3 regions of the Geodermatophilus sp. SYSU D00758 genome follow, and region 3 is predicted to be linked to each of the others. Evidence: predicted binding sites of a transcription regulator. Region 3 holds the regulator's gene; each other region holds the start of a gene.
The links. Region 3 encodes LexA, which represses DNA repair genes until DNA is damaged. Its sites were predicted from a motif close to TCGAACANNTGTTCGA; they were not measured.

Region 1 (7,365 bases), on a different contig from region 3:
CGGCTCGACCGGGGTCGCGCTCGCGGTCATCGGCGTGTGCCTCGTGCTGGCCGACCTCCTGCCCCGGCTGGTGTACCCCCTGGCCTCGGTGGGGGCCCTGGCGCTGACCGTCTACAGCGCGCACCTCGTGGCCCTCGCCTGGCTGGACCCCGGGTTCCCCGCCGGGACGGGCCTGTGGCTGTGGTTCTGCGCGGTGGCCGCGGTCGGGGCCACCGCCTGGCGGCGGCTCCTGGGCGCCGGTCCGCTGGAGCGGCTGCTCACCTGGAGCTCCACGCGGGCGGCCGGGGGGCGCGCCCCGGCGGGCGCCGTCCCGTAGGTCGGCGCCTCGTCGGCCGGGTGCCCGTCGACCGGGCCCTCGTAGATTGGTCCCTCGTGCACAGGGATCCGGTGGTGGGCGTGCTGGCGCTGCAGGGCGACGTCCGCGAGCACCTCGCCGCGCTCCGCGAGCAGGGCGCGGCAGCCGTGCCGGTCCGCCGGCCCGAGGAGCTCGCGGCCGTCGACGGGCTGGTGCTGCCCGGCGGGGAGTCCACGACGATCGCCAAGCTCGCCGCCCGGACCGGGCTGCTGGAGCCGCTGCACCGCGCGGTCGCGGCCGGGTTGCCGGTGTACGGCTCCTGCGCCGGGATGATCCTGCTCGCCGACCGGCTGCTCGACGCCCCCGCCGACCAGATCACCGTCGGCGGGCTGGACGCGACCGTCCGGCGCAACGCCTTCGGCCGCCAGGTCGACTCGTTCGAGGCCGACCTGGGGCTCGAGGGCCTGCCGGGCGGCCCGCTGCGGGCGGTCTTCATCCGCGCGCCCTGGGTGGAGCAGGCCGGTCCGGGGGTGCAGGTCCTCGCGCGGGTCGTGGGCGGACCGGCCGACGGTAGGATCGTCGCCGTCCGCCAGGGGGACCTGGTGGCCACCAGCTTCCACCCCGAGCTGACCGGGGACCGCCGGGTGCACGCGCTGTTCGTGCAGATCGTCAGAGCCCACCTGGCCGAGAGGACCGGCGTGCACGCCGGGAACGAGGAGGTACCAGCGTGAGCGAGCTCGCGAGCTCACCGATGAGCAGAGCAGCGGGGCCGCGAACGCGGCCGACGAGCGCCAGCGAGGAGGACTCGTGAGCGAGCTCGCGAGCTCACCGATGAGCAGAGCAGCGGGGCCGCGAACGCGGCCGACGAGCGCCAGCGAGGAGGACTCGTGAGCGGCCACTCCAAGTGGGCGACGACGAAGCACAAGAAGGCCGCGATCGACGCCAAGCGCGGCAAGCTCTTCGCCAAGCTGATCAAGAACGTCGAGGTCGCCGCGCGCGTGGGCGGGGGTGACCCGGCCGGCAACCCGACGCTCTACGACGCCATCCAGAAGGCGAAGAAGTCCTCGGTCCCGAACGACAACATCGACCGGGCGGTGAAGCGCGGCGCCGGTCTGGAGGCCGGCGGCGCCGACTGGCAGACGATCATGTACGAGGGCTACGCCGCCGGGGGCGTGGCGGTCCTCGTCGAGTGCCTCACCGACAACCGCAACCGGGCCGCCTCGGAGGTCCGGACGGCGATGACCCGCAACGGCGGCTCGATGGCCGACCCGGGCTCGGTGTCCTACCTGTTCTCCCGCAAGGGCGTCGTCGTCGTGCCCAAGGCCGACGGCGTCGACGAGGACACCGTCCTCATGGCGGTGCTCGAGGCCGGCGCGGAGGAGGTCCGGGACCAGGGTGACTCCTTCGAGGTGGTCAGCGAGCCGGGGGACCTCGTCGCCGTGCGCACGGCGCTGCAGGACGCCGGCGTCGACTACGACTCGGCGGACGCGGCGTTCGTGCCCAGCACGACCATCGAGCTCGACGAGGAGGCCGCCGGCAAGGTGTTCCGGCTGATCGACGCGCTCGAGGACTGCGACGACGTGCAGAACGTCTACGCCAACTACGACGTCTCCGACGAGGTGCTCGAGAAGGTCGGCTGACCGCCGGTCCCCGCGCGCACCGGCGAGCGAGGTCGAGCGCGGGCGGCGCCTCCTCCGCGGCACGATGCGGCGTGTTCCGCCGCCCGCGCGTCGGCGGCGCCGGTTACCGTTGCCTCGAACACCAGTTCGGCCGACGGCAGGGGGCGCGTCCATGCGGGTGCTCGGCATCGACCCGGGCCTCACCCGGTGCGGGTGGGGGGTGGTCGACGGCCGCCCCGGCAGCCGACCGGTGGCCGTGGGGGTGGGCGTCGTCCGCACCGCCGCGGAGCTGGACCTCGAGCTGCGGCTGCTGGAGCTGCACACCGCGGTGACCGCGCTGCTGCGCGAGCACCGGCCGGACGTGGTGGCCATCGAGCGGGTGTTCACCCAGAACAACAAGGGCACCGCGACCGGCACCGCCCAGGCGGCGGGGGTGGCCGCGCTGGCCGCGGCGCAGGCCGACCGCCCGGTGGCCTGGCACACGCCCAGCGAGGTCAAGGCGGCGATCTCCGGCAGCGGCCGGGCCGACAAGGAGCAGGTCACCCTCATGGTCACGCGCGTGCTCGGGCTGGCCTCGCCGCCCAAGCCGGCCGACGCCGCCGACGCCCTGGCGCTGGCGGTCTGCCACGCCTGGCGGGGGCCGGCGCAGCAGCGGCTGCGGGTGGCGGCGCTGGCCGGCGGGATCGGTGCCCCGGTGCGCACGACCACGCTGCCGCGCTGGACGGGAGGACGACGGTGATCACATCGCGGACCGGCGTGCCTCGCGTCGGGCGAGGGCCGCGGGCCACGGGAGGACGACGGTGATCGCGAGCGTGAACGGCCGGGTGGCGGCGGTGTCGCCGGACGGCGCGGTGGTGGAGGTCGGCGGGGTCGGCCTGGCGGTGCAGTGCACCCCGGGCACGATCGCCCGGCTCCAGGTCGGGGAGCCGGCCCGGCTGGCCACCAGCCTGGTGGTCCGGGAGGACTCCCTCACCCTCTACGGCTTCGCCGACGACGACGAGCGGCAGTTGTTCGAGCTGCTGCAGACCGCCAACGGGGTCGGCCCCCGGCTGGCCCAGGCGGTCCTGGCCATCCACCCGCCGCGCGAGGTGCGCCGCGCGGTCTCGACGGGCGACGTGAAGGCGCTCATGCAGGTGCCCGGGATCGGCAAGAAGGGCGCGGAGCGGCTGATCCTGGAGCTGCGCGACCGCCTCGGCGCCACCACGGCGGACACCGCGCTCGATGGGCCGGTCCCGCCGGCGGGCGGGGGGCCGGTGACCCCGGTGGCGCCCTGGCGGGACCAGCTCACCAGCGCGCTCGTCGGCCTGGGCTGGACCAGCAGGGAGGCCGAGGCCGCGGTCGCCCAGCTGGCCCCGGTCGCCGACGAGCAGCTCGCCGCCACCGGTGCGGTCGAGGTCGCCGTCCTCCTGCGGCAGGCCCTGCGCCTGCTGGGCCGGTCGTGAGCAGCCCCTTCGACCGGGGGCTCCCGGCGGCCGAGGCCGGCCCCGGGCGCGGCCGGGACGACGCCGTGGACCCGCGGGCCGGCGACGAGGAGCGGGTGGTCGAGTCGGCGCTGCGCCCGCACTCGCTGGCCGACTTCATCGGCCAGCCCAAGGTGGCCCGCCAGCTGGACCTCGTCCTGGAGGGCGCCAAGCGGCGCGGCCGGCCGCCGGACCACGTGCTGCTCTCGGGCCCGCCCGGGCTGGGCAAGACCAGCCTGGCGCTCATCATCGGCTCCGAGCTCGGCACCTCGGTGAAGATCACCAGCGGCCCGGCGATCGAACGCTCCGGTGACCTCGCCGCGATGCTGTCCAACCTCGGCCCCGGCGACGTCCTGTTCATCGACGAGATCCACCGCATCGCCCGGCCCGCCGAGGAGCTGCTGTACATGGCGATGGAGGACTTCCGGGTCGACGTCGTCGTCGGCAAGGGACCGGGCGCGACCGCCATCCCCCTGGAGATCAACCCGTTCACGCTGGTCGGCGCCACGACCCGCGCGGGCCTGCTCACCGGCCCGCTGCGGGACCGCTTCGGCTTCGTCGGCCAGATGGAGTTCTACGAGCCCGCCGAGCTGCAGCAGGTGCTCGCCCGCAGCGCCGACCTGCTCGGCGTCGAGCTGACCGAGGAGGGGTCGGCGGAGATCGCCGGCCGGTCCCGGGGGACGCCGCGCATCGCCAACCGGCTGCTGCGGCGGGTGCGCGACTACGCCGAGGTGCGCGCCGACGGGCGGGTCACCCTCGAGGTGGCCCGGGCCGCGCTGGCGCTCTACGACGTCGACCACCTCGGGCTGGACCGGCTGGACCGCGCGGTCCTGGAGGCGCTGGTCATGCGCTTCGGCGGGGGGCCGGTCGGGGTCGCGACGCTGGCCGTCGCGGTGGGGGAGGAGCCGCACACCGTCGAGGAGGTGTGCGAGCCGTTCCTCGTGCGGGCGGGGCTGCTCGCGCGCACGCCCCGCGGGCGGGTCGCCACCGAGGCGGCGTGGGCGCACCTGGGCCAGCCGCTGCCCCGGGGCGGCATCCCCCTCGGGCGGGTCACAGCAGACCCGCAGGCCGCAGGGTCGTCGTCAGAGACCCTCTTCGACGCATAGACTGTCCGGCGCTGGCGCGCAAACCCGCCCGCGCCGTGGCCGTGCGCCGACCGCCGGCGAGCTCGCCCGGCCGGACGTCCGCGTCGCAGCCGACGCACCCGAGCGGTCCCGTCCCGGGCCGCACCCACCGCGGGCCCCCCGCCGCGCGGTAGAGAGGCACATCAGTCGTGGAGCAGTTCTTCCCGCTCGTCCTGCTGGCCCTGGCCTTCGTGCTGCTCATCGTGCTGCCGGCGCGGCAGCGCCGGCGGATGCAGGCGCAGGCCCAGGCGATGCAGGAGTCGCTGACCGTGGGCACCCCGGTCATGACCACGGCCGGGCTGCACGGCACCGTCGCGGCCCTCGGCGAGGGCACGGTCGACCTCGAGATCGCCCCGGGTGTGGTCGTGACCTTCCAGCGGCAGGCCATCCTCGAGGTCCGGACCCCGGCCACCGGGTCCGGGCCCGCGGTGCCCGGTGACGACGCCCCGGGGACCGCCGACGGCGGCTCCTCGGCCGCCCGCTGACGGGGCCCCCGTGGCCCGCCGCGAGTTCCCCGCGCGCCGGTACTTCGGCGCCTTCGTCCTGATCGTGGCCGTCCTGTACGGCCTCATCTTCCTCACCGGTGACACCCGCACCCCGCAGCTGGGGCTGGACCTGCGGGGCGGGACGACCGTCACCCTGACCGCGACCACCCCCGACGGGCAGGCGCCGGCCCCCGAGGACCTCGAGCTGGCCCGGCGGATCATCGAGCAGCGGGTCAACGGCCTCGGCGTCGCCGAGGCCTCGGTGGTCACCGAGGGCGACTCGAACATCGTCATCTCGGTGCCCGGGGAGGAGGGCGACGAGGCGCGCGAGGTCGGGCAGACCGCCCAGCTGCGCTTCCGGCCGGTCGTCCAGGGCCCCGAGCCGGCCACCCCGGCCGCCGAGCCCACCGACGCCGCCGAGCCCACCGACGCCGCCGAGCCCACCGACCCGGCCGCCGCCACCGACGGGGCGGTCGAGGACCCGGCGCTGCCGGACCCGGGCGCGCCGCCGGTCACCCAGGAGGAGGCCGCGGCCCAGTACGCGACCCTCACCTGCGACCCCGAGGACGCCAGCCCCGACGTCGCGCAGCCGGAGAGCTACATCGCCGCCTGCACCGAGGACGGCACGGCCAAGTACCTGCTCGGCCCGGCCATCCTCGAGGGCACCGACATCACCGACGCCCAGGCCGGCACGCAGCAGGCCACCGGCGAGTGGGTCGTGCTGCTCGACTTCAACTCCACGGGGGAGAACATCTGGGCCGCCTACACCGCGGCCAACGTCGGGTCCAACGTCGCCTTCACCCTCGACGGGCGGGTGATCTCCGCGCCGACCATCCAGGGCGCGATCACCAGCAACCCGACCACGATCACCGGCTCCTTCGACCAGGAGACGGCCGAGGAGCTGGCCAACCAGCTGCGCTACGGCGCGCTGCCGCTGACCTTCACCCAGGCCACCGCGCAGTCCATCTCGACGGAGCTGGGCGCCGAGCAGCTGCGGGCCGGGCTCATCGCGGGCGCGATCGGCATCGGGCTGGTGTTCGTCTACGCGCTGCTGTACTACCGGCTGCTCGGCCTGGTGATGATCGCCAGCCTGGTGCTCTCGGCGGTCGTCGTCTACGCCGTCCTCGTGCTGCTGGGCCGGCAGATCGGCTTCACGCTGAGCCTGGCCGGCATCGCCGGGTTCATCGTGGCCATCGGCATCACCGCCGACTCCTTCGTCGTCTACTTCGAACGGCTCAAGGACGAGATCCGCGAGGGCCGCACCCTGCGTTCGGCCGTGCCCCGCGCCTGGGTGCGCGCCCGGCGGACGATCCTGTCGGCCGACGCGGTGAGCTTCCTGGCCGCGGCGATCCTCTACGTCCTGGCCATCGGCGACGTGAAGGGCTTCGCCTTCACCCTCGGCATGTCCACCGTGCTGGACCTGGTCGTCGTCTTCCTCTTCACCCACCCGCTGATGGCCGTGCTGGCCCGGTTCCGCGGGTTCGGCGGCAGCCGGTTCTCCGGCCTCGGCCGCAGCCTCGACCGGCCGGCCCGGCCGGCCCGTCCCGGCCGCACGCCCGACCGCGAGCTCGTGGGGGCCGGCCGCACCGCCGGCGCCACGGCCTCCGGCGCCCAGGACAGGAGCCAGGCATGAGCCGCCGCGACCACACCGCCGACGGCCCCACCGACGGCGACCTGCCGGTGGGCACCGCCGCGGACGAGGCGACCGACACCTCCTCGGCCACCGAGGACGCCGCGGCCGCCGCCGACGACGCGGCGCTGGCCGACGCCGGCCTGGCCCCCGAGGGCGCGCGCGGGGCCGGTGCGGGCCGGCGCGCGTCGCTGGCGCACCGCCTCTACAACGGCGAGGCGGGGCTGGACGTCGTCGGCCGCAGCCGGCTGATCTACCGGATCACCGCGGTCGTGGTGCTCCTGTGCATCGCCGCGATGGTCTTCCGCGGGTTCAACTTCGGCATCGACTTCGAGGGCGGCAACAGCCTGCGCCTGCCCGGCACCTCCGAGCAGCTCACCGAGGTGCGGGAGGCGGCGGAGGACGCCGGCGCGTCGGTGGCCAGCGCCCAGGTGGTCGGTGGCAACACGCTGCTGCTGCGCACCGAGGCGCTCGACAACGAGGCCGAGCGCGCCGTCGTCGAGGCGGTCGCAGCGGCCGCGGGGGTCGACGCCTCGCAGGTGAGCCCCGAGGCGGTCAGCGCCGAGTGGGGCCGCGACATCACCGACCAGGCGCTCATCGCCCTGGCGGTCTTCTTCGTCGCCGTCGTGCTCTTCCTCGCGCTCCGGTTCCAGCCGAAGATGGCGGTCGGCGCCATGGCCGCGCTGGTCCACGACATCGTGCTGACCGCCGGCGTGTACGCCCTGGTCGGATTCGAGGTGACCCCCTCCACG
Region 2 (7,365 bases), on a different contig from region 3:
CGAGCCGTCGGCGTCCACGGACATGGAGTTGATGTGGAACCAGTCGAACGGGTCCTCCTCGGTGCCCTCGCCCTCACCGAGCTCGGACGCGGTCTCCTCGATGGGGACGTGGTCGCGGGCCGACCACTCGAACACGACCTCACCGGTGGCCACGTCGACCTCCTGGATGAGGTTGTCGTAGACCCAGCCGTCCTCCGGTCCGCCGAAGGCGGTGAGGTCGGCCGGCTCGGCGACGTAGGCCGGGATGAGCATGGTGCCCTCGGGCGTGAGCCGGCCCTCGTGGAAGTCGGCCTGCCCGGAGCCGACCTCACCCCCGGTGGTGACGGTCGCGACCTCCTCGTAGGAGGTGTCGACGATGCGGAACTCGCCCCAGCCGACGCCGATCTTCTGCTCGCCCTCCCACCAGGTGAGCACCGGCTCGCCCTGGTACTCCTGGATCCGGACGTCGAAGGCGCTGCCCTCGGTGGGGTGCACCCAGACCGGCTCGCCCGCGGCGTCGACGAGCAGCGGTCCGGTGTGCGGTGCGTCGTCGCCCTTGGGGCCGAGGGCGAGCACGGTGCCGTCCTCCGCGCGGGCGGTGCCGGTCACGGTGACCTGCGGCGGGGTGAGGTCCGGCCGGCTGACGAAGGTCCAGTGCGGTCCGGGCTCGGAGGCCTCCTCGTCGGCGGCCTCGGACGTGGAGCAGGCCGGCAGCAGGAGCAGACCGGCGGCGACGAGCAGCGGCGCGCGTCGGCGGGAGAGCACGTGCATGGTCACAACCACCCCAACTCGGAGGCCGCGAGCAGGAACAGACCCGCGGCGACGGCCAGCAGCACGACGATGACGACGAGCGTGGGAACCACGATCCAGCGGCGCTTGAAGCGCCACCGGCGGGTCGGTTCCCCCTCGGGCGACGTGCGAGCGGCCCCGTTCTCGGGCCGGGGCTCGCGCCCGGCCCGCCGCTCCCGGTGCCGCTCGGCGAGGTGGTGGACCTGGTCGCGGGCGTCGCGGGCCACCGTGCCCAGGGCCTGCACCGAGGCCGAGGCGAGGGTGGCGAGATCGGCGGCGTCGAAGCGCTGCACGCGCTGGCCACCCTCGTCGACCGGCGGCGGGTTCGGCGCGCCGGCCGGCGCGGGCGGTGGCGGGCGCAGCGGTGCCGGGGAGCGCCCGGCCAGCACCGCCTCCAGCTGGTCGCGCAACCCGGCCGGCGTCGGTCGCTGCCCGGGGTCCTTGGCCAGCAGCCCGAGCAGCACCGGCTCGAGGGGGCCGGCGCGGACGGCGGGCGCGGGGGGCTCGGAGACGACGGCCATGAGGGTGGCCATCGGTTCGGGCCGGGAGAAGGCCGGTCGCCCCTCGACCGCGGTCCAGAGCGTCGCCCCCAGGGACCACAGGTCCGCCGGCGGCCCGGGCCGGCCGCCGTGGGCGCGCTCGGGGGCCATGTAGGACGGCGAGCCGATGATCGCCCCGGTGGTGGTGATGCTGGACTCGCCGGTGGCCGTGGCGATGCCGAAGTCGGTGAGCAGCGCCCGGCCGTCGGGGCAGACGAGGACGTTGGCCGGCTTGACGTCGCGGTGCACGATCCCCGCGGCGTGCGCCGCCTCCAGTCCGGCGAGGACGTCGAGGCCGATCCGTGCGGCCACGTCCCAGGCGATCGGCCCGCCCTCGTCGACGACCTGCTGGAGGCTGCGGGAGGGGACGTACTCCAGCACCAGCCAGGGGCGGCCGTCCTCCTCCACCACGTCGAGGACGTGCGTGACGCAGGGGTGGTCGATGCGGGCCGCGGTCCGCGCCTCGCGGAGGGTCCGCTCCCGCAGCACCCGTCGCTCACCGTCGTCGAGGTGGACCCCGAAGGTGACCTCCTTGACCGCGACGGTGCGGTCGAGGAGCCGGTCGGCGGCCGTCCAGACGACGCCCATGCCGCCGCGGCCGACCACGTCGCGCAGCGTGTACCGACCGGCCAGGGTGCGGCCGGGTGCGGGCGGCTGGGTGGCCACGTGCGGGCGGGGCGGGCGGCGGAGGGCGGTCAGTCCCGCTCCGGGTGCTGGGCCGCGTCGCCGTCGCTCTGGGCCTCGAGCTCCGCGGCCTGCTCGGGCGTGGCCATCTCGAGGGCGATGTCCCGGGGCTCGGGGGTCTCGGGGTCCGGAGTCGTCATGGGGTCAGACTGCCGCAGACGGGACCCGCGTGCCCTGTCGTGGCCGATGGGTCCTCCGGCCCCGGGCCACGTCGACCGAGGACCCTGCCCCGCGACCGCGGCCACGGGGAGGCTGAGGGCGCCGGCGGGCGGAGGGCCTCACCGGCGGTGGGAGGCTGGACATGGACGGGGAACCGGGTACGGGACGCGGTGCGTCGGGACGGGTGGTCGTCGGCGTCGACGGGTCGGCCGGGGCGCGCGCAGCGCTGCGGTTCGCCGCCGAGGACGCCGTGCGCCGCGGCGTCCCGCTGGAGGCCGTCGCCGCCTACCGTCCGCCCGAGGCGTGGATGGACTTCTACGCGATCGGCGAGTACGAGCCGGACCGGGCCCGGGTCGCCGCGGAGGAGCAGGCGCACAGGAACGTGGCCGAGGTCCTCGGGGAGATGGCCGGGCCGGCTCCGGAGGTCCGGGTCATGGCGGTCCAGGGCGCGGCGGCCGACGTCCTGGTCGACGCGTCGACCGGTGCGGACCTGCTCGTCGTGGGCAGCCGCGGGCACGGCGGTTTCTCCAGCGTCCTGCTGGGGTCGGTGGGCATGCACTGCGTGCTGCACGCCTCCTGCCCGGTGACCGTCGTCCACTCGGCGGAGGCGCACGGGACCCGGGTCCGCCTGCGCCGCCAGCACGGGCGGGAACCGGTCTCCTGAGCGACACCCCTGCGGTAGGGGCGGCCACCCCCGCGGCGGGGGTGGATCCCCCTGTGGTGCGGGCGGCCACGCCCGCGGACGCCGCCGCGGTGGCGGCCGTGCACGCGCCGGCCGGTCGGGCGGCGTGGTCGTCCTTCCTCGGGGACGTGCTCGCCGAACCGGACGTCCCGACGTGGGCCGCGCGGGTGACCGAGCCGGGCTTCGTGGTGGCCGAGCGGTCCGGCCGCGTGGTGGCCTTCGCCCGTGCCGACGAGCAGGCCGGCGAGGTGGCCCTGCTCTACGTCGACCCCGACGAGCAGGGGCGCGGCACCGGACGCCTGCTGCTGCGGCTGGTCCTCGACCGACTGCGGGCCGCCGGCCACGCGGTGGCGCGGCTGCGCACCGAGGAGCGCAACGCCGGCCCGCGGCGCTTCTACGAGGCCGAGGGGTTCGTGCCGACCGGTGAGGTGCTCGAGCGCACCTGGCAGGGCCGGCCGCTGCGGGAGGTCTGGTACGCCCGGCCGCTGCCCTGACCGCCGCGTTCCGCCTGTGCGGTACCGCGCACGGCCGGCTCCCTTCCATCGTCCGGCTTCCGGGCACGCCGGGTGCCCGGCGCACGGGTGGGTGCGCCGGGTCGGCCGATCCGTCGGCCCCTGGCTTCGGCCGCGGGATCAGGCGGCGGTCAGGGGTGGGGCCAGGATGCGGATCTGGGTGCCGTCAGGGCGCCGGGTGCGCCAGTGCCCGTCGGGTCGGCGTTCCACCCGGAAGCCGTGGTGGACACAAGGTGCGAGTGGCGCTCGCACAGCAAGGCGCTGTTCTCCAGGGACGTCTCCCCGCCGAGGGCCCACTCGAGCAGGTGGTGGACGTCGCACCAGCCGGCCCGCGGGCCCGGGCGGCGGAGACGGTGGCGCCGAAGCCCAGCTCCGCGGCACCGGGCCGGTGCTGGGGTCGATGAGGTCGTCGGCGTCGAGGACGACGGCGACGTGCGGCTTGACCGTGCGCAGGGTGGGCAGGTGCCCGGCGGCGAGCTGGTTGTCGCAGAGCTGGACCAGGGCGTCGGCCTGCTGCTGGACCCCCGACCGGTCGTCGCCGGCGCAGCGGCCGGCCTGCCGCACCGCCTCCAGCGCGGCCTGCAGCTTCTCCCCGCCGGCGGCGTCGAGCTCGCCGCGCACGGAGATCGAGCCGTCGGCGTGGCGGACCCAGGACAGCCGGCGGCCCGCGGTGGGGTCGGGTTCGGTGCCGTCGGGGTCCAGGCCGGCCAGGTAGTGCCGCACGACCTGCACCAGGTCGGTGTGCGGGAGCCGGGCGGCGACGCCGGTGAGCAGCCGGTCGATCGCATCGAGGTCGACGCCGGAGGCCCGTGCGGCGGCGAGCTCGTCCTCCCGGGTGATCGGGGTGATCACCGCCACCGCCTCGGCCGACACCGCCCCGGCGGCGTGCGCGGCCGCGAGGGCGGGAGGTGCTCCAGCGCGCGCCCGGCGCGCACGAGCCCGGCGGCGGCGGGGGTCGACAGGCGCCCGTGCCCGCGCAGCCAGGCGGCCATGGTCGTGAGCCCGTCGAACTCCGGTGCCCCGGCCGGCTCGCCGGCGCGCACGGTGCGGGCGACCTCGGCGGCCAGCCGGTGCTGGGCGACCAGCAGCCCATCCAGCCGTTCCAGCAGTTCCGGGCCGAACGCCGAGGTCAACTCGGCCCCGGCCAGCTCGTCCAGCGCGCTCGACAGCCGCTCCACGCCGGGTCACCTCCCGCTCCCACCGCCCCGAACGTGTGTACGAGCACTACCGCACGGCGGGGCTCGCCGCGCCACGTATCCGCAGCTCAGACGGCTGTCCACACATCCATGCCAGGGGTTGACGCGGGTCCGGTCGGGTCACCACCGGGCCCGGCGGCAGGTCCTCGGCAGGGGCCGCGCAAGCGTCCAGCGCAGCGCAGCCGGCTCGGCGCGGGTGGGGCGCCGTCCACCCACGCCCGCGCCCGCGAGATTCACGCCCCCGCCGAGGAGGGACGACCGTTCAGGCCGGCGAGGCCAGCCAGCGACGGAGCACCTCGTCCTCGCGCCGCAGCACCACCAGGGCCAGCTCCCGCACCGCTGCCTCCGCCTGCCGGCCCACGAAGGGGGCGTCGACCTCGGCCTCGCCGGTGACCGTGGAGCGGGTGCCGTCGTCCACGGCCACCAGCCGCCGCTCGCCCCGGACCGTCACCGACCGGCCGAACACCTCGGCCTGCACGTCGAGCAGCCCGCGGTGCGCGCCGTCGGGCGAGCGCGTCCAGCTGCGGCGGTCGACGACGGCCACCTCCCGGCCGACGAAGCGGGCGAACACCGACGGGACGCCGGTCGTGGGGACCAGCAGGCGCACGGTGGTCCGCGGCCCGTCGGCGGACTCCTCGGCCGACACGCCCTGCAGCTGCGCCCCCAGCGCCCGGGCGACGTCGCGCAGGAAGACCTCGTCGGTGAGGACGGCCAGGACCTCGTCGGGGGAGCCGGCGAGCAGTGCGGTGTGGTCGATGGGCACGCCGCAGTGTCCGCCGAACTCCGGCCGGGCGCGCGGCGGGGGTGGCCCCCGCGGCGGGCGCGGGTCCAGCGTCCGCGCCGTGCGGCTGTTCGCCTCCCTGAACTGCGGGACGCGCTGCCCGCGCTGCGGTGGCTGGTGGCCCTCGGGTTCGAGGAGGTGCGCCGGCAGCACGGCGAACCCGGGCAGGTGCTGCACGCCGAGCTGCGCGCCGGCGACGCGGTGGTCATGGTCGCCGGCGACGACGCCGACCACCGGCGCGCCTTCCTGGTCGGCCCGGCCGACCGGCTCCGGGCCTTACCAGCTCGTGGACGACGTCGACGAGGTCCACGCCCGCGCGCCGGCCGCCGGGGGCGCGAGGTGTCCGCGCGCGCAACCCGGCCGGCCGCTGGTCCCGGCGGAACGAGGACCGCGTCGAGCGGCTGCGGGCCGCTGGCCTGCGCGGCCGCCACCACCGGCGGGTGCAGACGGCCGAGGCCGAGGCCGGCCGCCGCGCCCACCAGTGGCGGCAACCGCGGGGGGCGCTGAGGGGTCAGCCGGGCCGGACCCGCGCCGCCCAGCGGGCCACCTCGGCCGCGACCTGCGGGCCGTGCGTCAGCGGCAGGAAGTGGCCGGCGCCGGGGTAGGAGACCAGCGCGGCGTCGGGCAGCGCGGCCAGCAGCGCGCGGAGGTCCTCCTCGGGTACCTCGGGGTCGCGGGTGCCGTGCAGGACCAGCGCCGGCACGTCCAGGGTCCGGGCGAGCTCGGTCCCGTCGTGGCTGAGGCTGGCCAGCGTGGTCGCCGACAACGCCGGCGCCCGCGTGGTGAGCAGGTCGTCGCGGACGCGCTCCACCAGCTCCTCCGGCTCCCCGGGGGCGAAGCCGAACCGGCGGACCAGCCGGTTGGACACCCACGCGACCGGCCGCAGCCGCCGGCCGGCCGCCGTCCCGGCCCGCAGGGCGGCGAACCAGGCACCGTGCAGGGCGCCGGCCAGCCGCGGGGGCAGCCGGCGGGCGGGCAGGCCGGGCGCGGTGACGCGGGAGCCGCCGGACCCGACGAAGACCGCCCCGGCGTACCGCCCGGTGCCGGCCAGCCGGGCGCCGGCCAGCAGCACACCGCCCCCGAGGCTGTGCCCCACCACCAGCGCGCGGGTGCCCGGGTCGAGGCACCCCTCGAGCACCGCCAGCAGGTCCCGGCCGTGCGTCTCCAGCGTGTAGCCCGCCGCTCCGGCGTCCCCGCTGCCCCCGTGCCCGCGCAGGTCGTAGGCGATCACCCGGTGCTCCCGGGACAGCCGGGCGGCCACGTCGTCCCACCCCCGGGAGGACATGCCGAGCCCGTGGACGAGCACCACGGGCCGGGCCTCCCGGGGGCCGCGGACGGTGACCGCCAGCCGGGTCCCGTCGACGGTGGCCGGCTCGGTCACGGCGCTCCCTCCTCGCCGGACCGCAGGACGAACGTGGCGACCTGGGGCGGCGCGTTGATGCGGACCGGTGCGACGCTGAAGCCGGTGCCGCACGTGACGAACATGGCGTTGCCGGCAGCGCCGTAGTCCTCGGGTGCCCACCCGTCGGCGACGATGCGCTCCTCGCTGGTCAGCGCCAGGTAGGCCCAGCGCGGCCGGCCGGGCAGGGCGACCTGGCCGCAGTGGGTGTGCCCGGCCAGGGTCAGCGGCGCGCTGCCGGCCGGCAGTCGGTCGAAGACGGTGGGGTTGTGCATGAGCACCACCCGCGGCGCGTCGCCGGGGACCCCGGAGAACGCGGCGTCGACGTCCACCAGGTTCGGCAGGTCGGGCCCGACACCGACCACCCACAGCGCCCGCCCCGGTTCCCCGCCGGTGCCCGGCACGCGGGCCGCCTCGTTGCGCAGGACGGGGACGCCGGCGCCCTCGAGCGCCCGGGTCAGCTCGTCGGCGGCCCCGATCGCGTGGTCGTGGTTGCCGAGCACCGCGTAGGTCGGGATGCCGGCGTCCGACAGCGGAGCCAGCAGGTCGAGCAGTGCGTCGATCCGGGGGGCGATGTCCGGTTCGGTGCTGTAGAGGAAATCGCCCCCCAGCAGGGCGACGTCGGGCTCCTCCTCGGCGATGGCC
Region 3 (7,365 bases):
CGACCCGGCCGTGCGGGCCCGGCTGGAGGCCGAGCTGGCCGAGCTGGGATCCGCGGCGATGCACGCCCGCCTCGCCGCGGTGGACCCGGTGGCCGCCGCGGCCGTCCTGCCCGGCAACGGGCGGCGGGTGGTGCGCGCCCTGGAGGTGGTGGAGCTGACCGGCGGGCCGTTCCGGGCCACGCTGCCCGAGCCGCGCCCGCACTACCCGGCCGTCGTCCTCGGGCTGGACCGCGAGCCGGCCGAGCTCGACGCCCGGGTCGCCCGGCGGGTGGACCGGATGTGGGCCGCCGGGTTCGTCGCCGAGGTCGAGGAGCTGGCCGCCGACGGGCTGCGCGAGGGGCCGACCGCCTCCCGCGCGCTGGGCTACGCGCAGGTGCTGGCCCAGCTCGACGGGGAGCTGACCGCCGCCGAGGCCCGCGAGCGGACGGTGTCGGCGACCCGACGGTTCGTCCGCCGGCAGCGCTCCTGGTTCCGCCGGGACGCGACCACCACCTGGCTCGACGCCGCCCGCCCCGACCTGGTCGACGCAGCGGAGGCGGCCGTCGGCGCCCGTACGCTGGAGGCGTGAGCGCGCGGGTGCTGGCCGGGCACGGCACGGAGAACGACTTCGTCGTCCTCCCCGACCCCGACGGCACCGTCTGGCCCGAGGGCCGGCTGGACGCCGCGCTGGTCCGGCGGCTGTGCGAGCGGCGCGCCGGCCTCGGCGGGGACGGCGTGCTGCGCGTCGTCCGCAGCGCCCACGTGCCCGACGCCCCGGCGGTGCTCGGGGAGGGGATCGCCCGCTGCGAGTGGTTCATGGACCACCGCAACGCCGACGGCTCGTACGCGGAGATGTGCGGCAACGGCATCCGGCTGTTCCTGCACGTGCTGCTCACCGAGGGGCTGCTCGACCGCGCGGCCTGCGCCGACGGCGTCTGGGTGGGCACCCGGGGCGGGCCCCGCCGGGTGGGTGCCACCGCCGACGGCGGCTACTGGGTGGACATGGGCCCGGCCCGGCCGTTCGGGGCCGGGGCGGCGGTGCTGGGCGGCACGGCGTTCCCCGGGCGGGCCGTCTCGATGGGCAACCCGCACCTGGTCTGCCTGACCGACGTCGACGTCGACGCGCTGGACCTGACCTCCGCGCCCGCGGTGGACGGCGCGCTGTTCCCGGAAGGCGTCAACGTGGAGCTGGTCAACGTGCTCGACCCGGGGGCGCACGTGCGGCTGCGGGTCTCCGAGCGCGGGGTGGGGGAGACCCGGTCGTGCGGCACCGGCGCGTGCGCCGCGGCGTGGACGGCGCTGGAGGCGGCGGGTGCGGCCACCGGGACCGTCGCGGTCGACGTCCCCGGTGGCCGGCTGTCGGTGCGGGTGGAGCCCGCGACCACGGTGCTGACCGGACCGGCCGTCGTGGTGGCCACCGGTGAGCTCACCCCGGAGTGGCTCGCCGGCTGAGCGGCTCAGGGCCGGTCGGGCGTGTCGGCCCGGGTCTCCGGCCGGTCCGTCGGGGCCTCGGGCTTGTCGGCGGGGCCCACGTTGCCGGTGCCCTCCGGCCGTCCCTGCCCGGTGTCCTGGTCGGGCCCGCCTGCCGCGTTGCCGAAACCTCCGGACATCGGGTTGCGCGGCGGGGTGAGGCCCTTCGGGTCGCGGCCCGGGTCGTCGATCTCCGCGTCGGCACCGGGTGCGTGCGACCCGTGCTCGGACTCGCTCATCGGCGTACCTCCTCGTGGTCGTGGTCGTGGTCGTGGTCGGGTGTCGTCGTCCGTGCGCCCTACCCGCCCGGGTCGCCCTCACGCCTGGGATGGGGTCGGGCCGTGCCGGTGTTGTACGGGGCGATGACGACTCAGGTGCCGATGACAACTCAGGTGCCCCGGATGGTGGGGCGTGCCACGCTGGAGACGATGACGACAGCACAGAACCGCGCCGTCCTGGACGACGCGCAGGACCGGGCCGACCGCGCGGCCGATCCCCAGGAGGTGACCCGCCCGGTCGACGGGTGGGAGCCCGACGACGACACCACCGGCTCCTACGCCCTCGAGGCGCGCGGTGCCCTGCGCCGGGTGGCCGGGCTGTCGACCGAGCTCGCCGACGTCACCGAGGTCGAGTACCGGCAGCTGCGCCTCGAGCGCGTGGTGCTCGTGGGCGTGTGGACCGAGGGCACCCAGGCCGACGCGGACCGCTCGCTGGCCGAGCTCGCCGCCCTCGCCGAGACCGCCGGGTCGCAGGTGCTCGAGGCGGTGAGCCAGCGCCGGGACAAGCCCGACGCCGGCACCTACGTCGGGTCGGGGAAGGCCGCCGAGGTCCGCGACATCGTCGCCGCGGCCGGTGCCGACACGGTGATCTGCGACGGCGAGCTGACCCCCGGCCAGCTCAACGCGCTGGAGAAGATCCTCAAGGTCAAGGTGGTGGACCGGACCGCCCTGATCCTGGACATCTTCGCCCAGCACGCCTCCAGCCGGGAGGGCAAGGCCCAGGTCGAGCTGGCGCAGATGCAGTACATGCTCCCGCGCCTGCGCGGGTGGGGTGAGTCGCTGTCCCGGCAGGCCGGTGGCCGCGTCGCCGGCGGTGGCGGCATCGGGACCCGCGGTCCCGGTGAGACCAAGATCGAGACCGACCGGCGCCGCATCCGCGCGCGGGTGAGCAAGCTGCGCCGCGAGATCGCCGGGATGGCCACGGCCCGCGCCACGCAGCGCTCCAGCCGGGGGCGCAGCGCCGTCCCGAGCGTCGCGATCGCCGGGTACACCAACGCGGGGAAGTCCAGCCTGCTCAACCGGCTCACCGGCGCCGGCGTGCTGGTGGAGAACGCGCTGTTCGCCACCCTCGACCCGACGGTGCGCCGGGCCGAGTCGCCCGACGGCCGGGAGTACACCCTCACCGACACGGTGGGTTTCGTCCGCCACCTGCCGCACCAGCTGGTCGACGCCTTCCGCTCCACCCTCGAGGAGGTGGCCGCCGCCGACCTGCTGCTGCACGTCGTCGACGGTTCCGACCCCGACCCGCTGGGTCAGATCGAGGCGGTGCGGGTGGTGCTCGGCGAGATCGACGCCGCGGCGGTGCCGGAGCTCATCGTCGTCAACAAGGTCGACGCCATGAGCCAGGACGACGTCCTCACCCTGCGCCAGGCGCTGCCGGGCGCGATGTGGGTCTCGGCGCGCACCGGTGCGGGCATCGAGCGGCTCCGCGAGGAGGTCGCCGCCCGGCTGCCCCGCCCGGACGTGGACGTCGACGTGCTGGTGCCCTACACCCGCGGCGACCTCGTCGCCCGGGTGCACCGGGACGGCGAGGTGCTCACCGAGGCGCACGAGGCCGGTGGCACCCGGATGTGTGCGCGGGTCGACGGCGCGCTCGCGGCCGCGCTGGTGGAGTTCGCCTCGCCGGTGGCCTGACCGCCGGGGGCCGGCGTCCGCCTGCTCCGCCCTCACGGGGCCCGACGGTCCACGGCGACCGAAGCCCGGCTCCCCGGCCGCACGGGGCCCGGCGGCGACGCCGCCGGGCCTCGCCCGGTCGGGTGAGGTCACGATCGCATCACGGGCCGGTACCGTGGAACGTGTGACCAGCGGCGTGCGACGGCCCACCGAGGACCGTGTACGGCCCGACCGTCCCCGCCCGGCCGGCCACCCCCGCGTGGTGTCGACCGGGCACCCGCCCTGGTGGCTGGTCGCCGTGGCCCTCGTGACCGCCCTCGCGATCACCGTGGAGCTGCTGAGCCGCGGCGTGCTCGAGCGGATGGACCTGCGGGTCTCCGAGGTGGTCAGCGGCTGGGGGCTCAAGGAGTCGTCGGCCTACTGGCCGGTCTGGGCGGTCACCCAGCTCGGCGGCCGCGGCTTCATCCTCATGGTGCTGGCCGTGCTGGTCACGACCCTGGCCCTGCGTCGGCGGACGGCGCTCCCGCTGTTGCGGGTCCTCGTCGCGCTGGTGCTGCTCACCGTGGTCGTCTACGCCGTCAAGTACGGGACCGGCCGCACCGCGCCGGCCTACCCCGGGTCCTTCTTCCACCGGGACGGCCAGTCCTACCCCTCGGGGCACGTCGCCAACGCGGTGCTCATGTGGGGCGTCGCGCGGTGGCAGGCGGTGGAGTACCGGCTCGTGCCGTGGGTGCAGCGGCTGTTCCGGTGGCTGAGCATCCTCGGCCCGGTGGCGACCGGCGTGGCCATGGTGTCGCTGGACTTCCACTGGGTCACCGATGCCGTCGTCGGTGCGGCCGTGGGGATCGTGCTGCTGGGCGTGGTGCACGCACTCGACGCAGCCGTGCTGTCACGCTGGGTCGGTGCCCGAGCAGGCCGCCCGCCGGTGTGACCTCGTCGCCCGGCTGATCCCGGTGGTCGCGGTCGCGGCGCTCGTCCTGCCCGTGCCGGGGGCCGCCGCGGCCGCCGCGGCCCCCGCGGACCCGGACGCCCCCACCGTGCGCTGCCAGGTGACCGATCCGCGGCTGCCCGAGCTCTCCGGTCTGGTCGCCGTCGGCGAGGAGCACCTGGCGATCAACGACGGCGGCGACCAGGTCGCCGTCCACGTGCTCGACGGCGACTGCCGCGTGACGGCGGTGCACACCGCACCGGTCGATCCCTACGATCCCGAGGACCTGGCGGTGGCGGCGGACGGCACGGTGTGGCTGGCCGACACCGGCGACAACGGCCTCGACCGCCCGACGGTGGCGCTCATCGCGCTGCGACCCGACGGCTCGACCGGGCTGTACCGGCTGGCCTACCCCGACGGGCCGCGCGACGTCGAGGCGCTGCTGCTGGGCCCGGACGGGACGCCGTACCTGGTCACCAAGGAGGTCTTGGGTGCCAGCGCGGTGTACCGACCGGTCTCGGCGCTGGTCGACAGCGGGACGGTCGGGCTGACCGAGGTCGGCGGCGTGGCGTTCACCCTCACCGGTACGCCGGGCGGGCCGGTGGGTCGCGCCGGGCAGCTCATGGTCACCGGGGGAGCGGTGTCGCGCGACGGCCGCACCGTGGCCTTGCGGACCTACACCGACGCCTACGTGTGGCCCCTGTCCGGTTCGGACGTGGCGGGTGCGCTGGCCGGCGAGCCGGTGCGGATCCCCCTGCCCGAGGCGCCGCAGGGGGAGGCCGTCACCTTCACGTCCGACGGCGCGGCCCTGCTCGTCGCGGGGGAGGGGGTTCCCGGGGACCTCACCGCCGTCCCCGTGCCGGCTGTCTCGCCGACGTCCCCCTCGGGCACGGACGGCGGCCTGCAGGAACTGCTCGGCGCGGACGAACCCGGCCCCTCGCTGCTGGCCGCCGCCGTCGTCGCGGCCGCGGTGGCCGCCGTCCTGGTGTGGATCGGCGGGCGGCTGCGCCGCCGCGGGGCACCGCCGCCGACCTGACCCGGCGGGTCAGACCCGGCGCAGCACCGTGACGACGCGCCCGAGGACGGTCGCCTCGTCCCCCGGGATCGGCTCGTACGCGGGGTTGTGCGGGAGCAGCCAGACGTGCCCGTCGCGGCGCTTGTAGGTCTTCACCGTGGCCTCGCCGTCGAGCATGGCGGCGACGATCTCGCCGTTCTCGGCGGTCGGCTGCTGCCGGACGACGACCCAGTCCCCGTCGCAGATGGCGGCCTCGACCATCGAGTCACCGGTCACCTTGAGCATGAACAGCGTGCCCTCACCGACCAGCTCGCGCGGCAGCGGGAAGACGTCCTCGACGGCCTGCTCGGCGAGCACCGGGCCGCCGGCGGCGATGCGGCCGACCAGCGGCACGTAGGTCGGCGCCGGTGCGTCCTCGCCCCCCACCGCGGCGGCCGGGGCGGGCGCCACCTCGCCGGTGACCTCCCCGGGCATGCGGACGTCGAGCGCCCGTGGCCGGTTCGGGTCGCGGCGCAGCCAGCCCTTCTTCTGCAGCACGGTGAGCTGGTGGGCCACCGAGGACGCCGACGAGAGCCCGACGGCCTCGCCGATCTCCCGCACCGAGGGCGGGTAGCCGCGGCGGTCGATCGAGTCGCGGATCACCTCGAGGACCCGCCGCTGCCGCTGGGTCAGCCCGTCACCGGCCTCGGCGCGCTCGGGGAAGGTCCGCACGGCCGCCGACCCGCCGGCCGCCGGCTGGCCGGTCGTCCGCCGTCGACCCCCCGACGTCCCGCTCTTCTCCGCCACCGTCGCCTCCTCGCCGCTGCTGCCGCAGCGCGTCTGGTCCGTCGGTACCGACCGTAGCGCGCCGGGCGCACCGGATCAAACAGGTGTTCGAAGCACCCGGCACGTGCGGTGGCTTTCGTCGGCGCCGTCCGGTAGACATCGCACAGACGTTCGAATCGAACAGGCGTTCGAGCCGGGTCGCCCGGCCGGGAGGAGTGGTCGTGGTAGGCGTGCAGCAGGCGGTCCTGGACTTCGACGACGCGGTGCAGGTGCCGTGGCGACCCCGCCTTCGCGCGGTCCCGCAGGGGGGCGGGATCGACGCGGGGAGCCCGCTGCGCCGGCCCGGCGCCCGCCCCGGTGTCTCCCGGGTCGGGGTGTTCCGGCCCCCGGCGTCCCCTGGTGCGGGTCGGCCGGCACCCCGGGCGACGGTGCGGGCGGCCCGCCCGGCCGCGCCGCCGCGCCCGGCGGCGCCGACCCGGCCCCGTCCGGCGGCGGGTGCGCCCCGGACGGCGGTGGCGGGTCGCGCCGCGGGGCCGCTGGGCGGCGCGGTGGCCGGGCGCCCGGTGCGGGGCCGGTGCGCCCCGGTGGCCCGGGCGCCGCGCCTGCGGCTGACCCGGCGGGCGCGCAGGCTCTCGGTCGTGCTGGCGCTGGCGGTCGGGGTGGTGCTGGGCGCCTGGGGTGCCGGCCTCGTCGCCGGGGGCTCCGACGAGCTGCGCCTGGTGGGCGACCGCAGCGTGGTGGTCCGGTCCGGCGACACCCTCTGGTCGATCGCCGGGGAGGTGGCGGGCGACGGCGCCGACGTCCGGGCGGTCGTCGACGCGATCCAGGAGATGAACCACCTCGACGGCGGGGTGATCGTCCCCGGCCAGGTCCTGGTCCTGCCGTGACCCGTCCCGGCCCGCTCCAGACACCGACAACGGCGGGGGTCGAGCTTCGTCAATCCTCCGAGCTGCGTCGCTGACGGTGCGTGGCGGTTTCAGAACCTACGGTCATCCCCGTGGCAGGGATCGTGGTGAGCCGGGCAGCAGCCTTCGCCCGGCAGCGGCAGGACGTCGAGGTGTTCGCCGACGGCGCGTGGTGGGGCGGGTCGATCCTGGGCTGGCGGCACGACGCATCCGGATCCTGCGAGGTGCGGGTGGAGGCGACCGTGGCCGGCGTCGACCGGACGACCTGGTGTGATCTGGCCCACCTGCGCCTGCCGCAGCCGCACCTGACCGTGGCACCCGATCCGGTGCTCCCGGGTGCGCCCGGCGCCGTCGCGGTGTCGCTGGAGCGGGCGGCCGCCCGTGAGCGGCTCATCGCCGGGGTGCTCACCT

Region 1: the regulator LexA is predicted to act here: its motif matches at 2,050-2,065, upstream of ruvC (crossover junction endodeoxyribonuclease RuvC).
Region 2: the regulator LexA is predicted to act here: its motif matches at 4,550-4,565, upstream of ACI8AC_RS14685 (DUF222 domain-containing protein).

The regions. Positions count from the first base shown of each region.
Region 1 is NZ_JBJGYK010000009.1:130,888-138,252, reverse strand. Features, by position in the region: gene ACI8AC_RS09035 (heparan-alpha-glucosaminide N-acetyltransferase domain-containing protein) at 1-316, shown strand, start outside; gene pdxT (pyridoxal 5'-phosphate synthase glutaminase subunit PdxT) at 373-1,026, shown strand; gene ACI8AC_RS09025 (YebC/PmpR family DNA-binding transcriptional regulator) at 1,183-1,935, shown strand; gene ruvC (crossover junction endodeoxyribonuclease RuvC) at 2,087-2,653, shown strand; gene ruvA (Holliday junction branch migration protein RuvA) at 2,715-3,356, shown strand; gene ruvB (Holliday junction branch migration DNA helicase RuvB) at 3,353-4,480, shown strand; gene yajC (preprotein translocase subunit YajC) at 4,648-4,983, shown strand; gene secD (protein translocase subunit SecD) at 4,994-6,616, shown strand; gene secF (protein translocase subunit SecF) at 6,613-7,365, shown strand, end outside.
Region 2 is NZ_JBJGYK010000018.1:10,975-18,339, reverse strand. Features, by position in the region: gene ACI8AC_RS14710 (arylsulfotransferase family protein) at 1-750, opposite strand, end outside; gene ACI8AC_RS14705 (serine/threonine-protein kinase) at 753-1,973, opposite strand; gene ACI8AC_RS14700 (hypothetical protein) at 2,003-2,131, opposite strand; gene ACI8AC_RS14695 (universal stress protein) at 2,293-2,814, shown strand; gene ACI8AC_RS14690 (N-acetyltransferase family protein) at 2,868-3,326, shown strand; gene ACI8AC_RS14685 (DUF222 domain-containing protein) at 3,465-4,532, opposite strand; gene ACI8AC_RS14680 (DUF2505 domain-containing protein) at 4,803-5,555, opposite strand; gene ACI8AC_RS14675 (alpha/beta fold hydrolase) at 5,833-6,702, opposite strand; gene ACI8AC_RS14670 (metallophosphoesterase) at 6,699-7,365, opposite strand, start outside.
Region 3 is NZ_JBJGYK010000045.1:259-7,623, reverse strand. Features, by position in the region: gene miaA (tRNA (adenosine(37)-N6)-dimethylallyltransferase MiaA) at 1-568, shown strand, start outside; gene dapF (diaminopimelate epimerase) at 565-1,431, shown strand; gene ACI8AC_RS21690 (hypothetical protein) at 1,437-1,688, opposite strand; gene hflX (GTPase HflX) at 1,878-3,362, shown strand; gene ACI8AC_RS21680 (phosphatase PAP2 family protein) at 3,526-4,272, shown strand; gene ACI8AC_RS21675 (hypothetical protein) at 4,244-5,305, shown strand; gene lexA (transcriptional repressor LexA) at 5,315-6,070, opposite strand; gene ACI8AC_RS21665 (LysM peptidoglycan-binding domain-containing protein) at 6,271-6,936, shown strand; partial or broken gene ACI8AC_RS21660 (hypothetical protein) at 7,047-7,365, shown strand, end outside.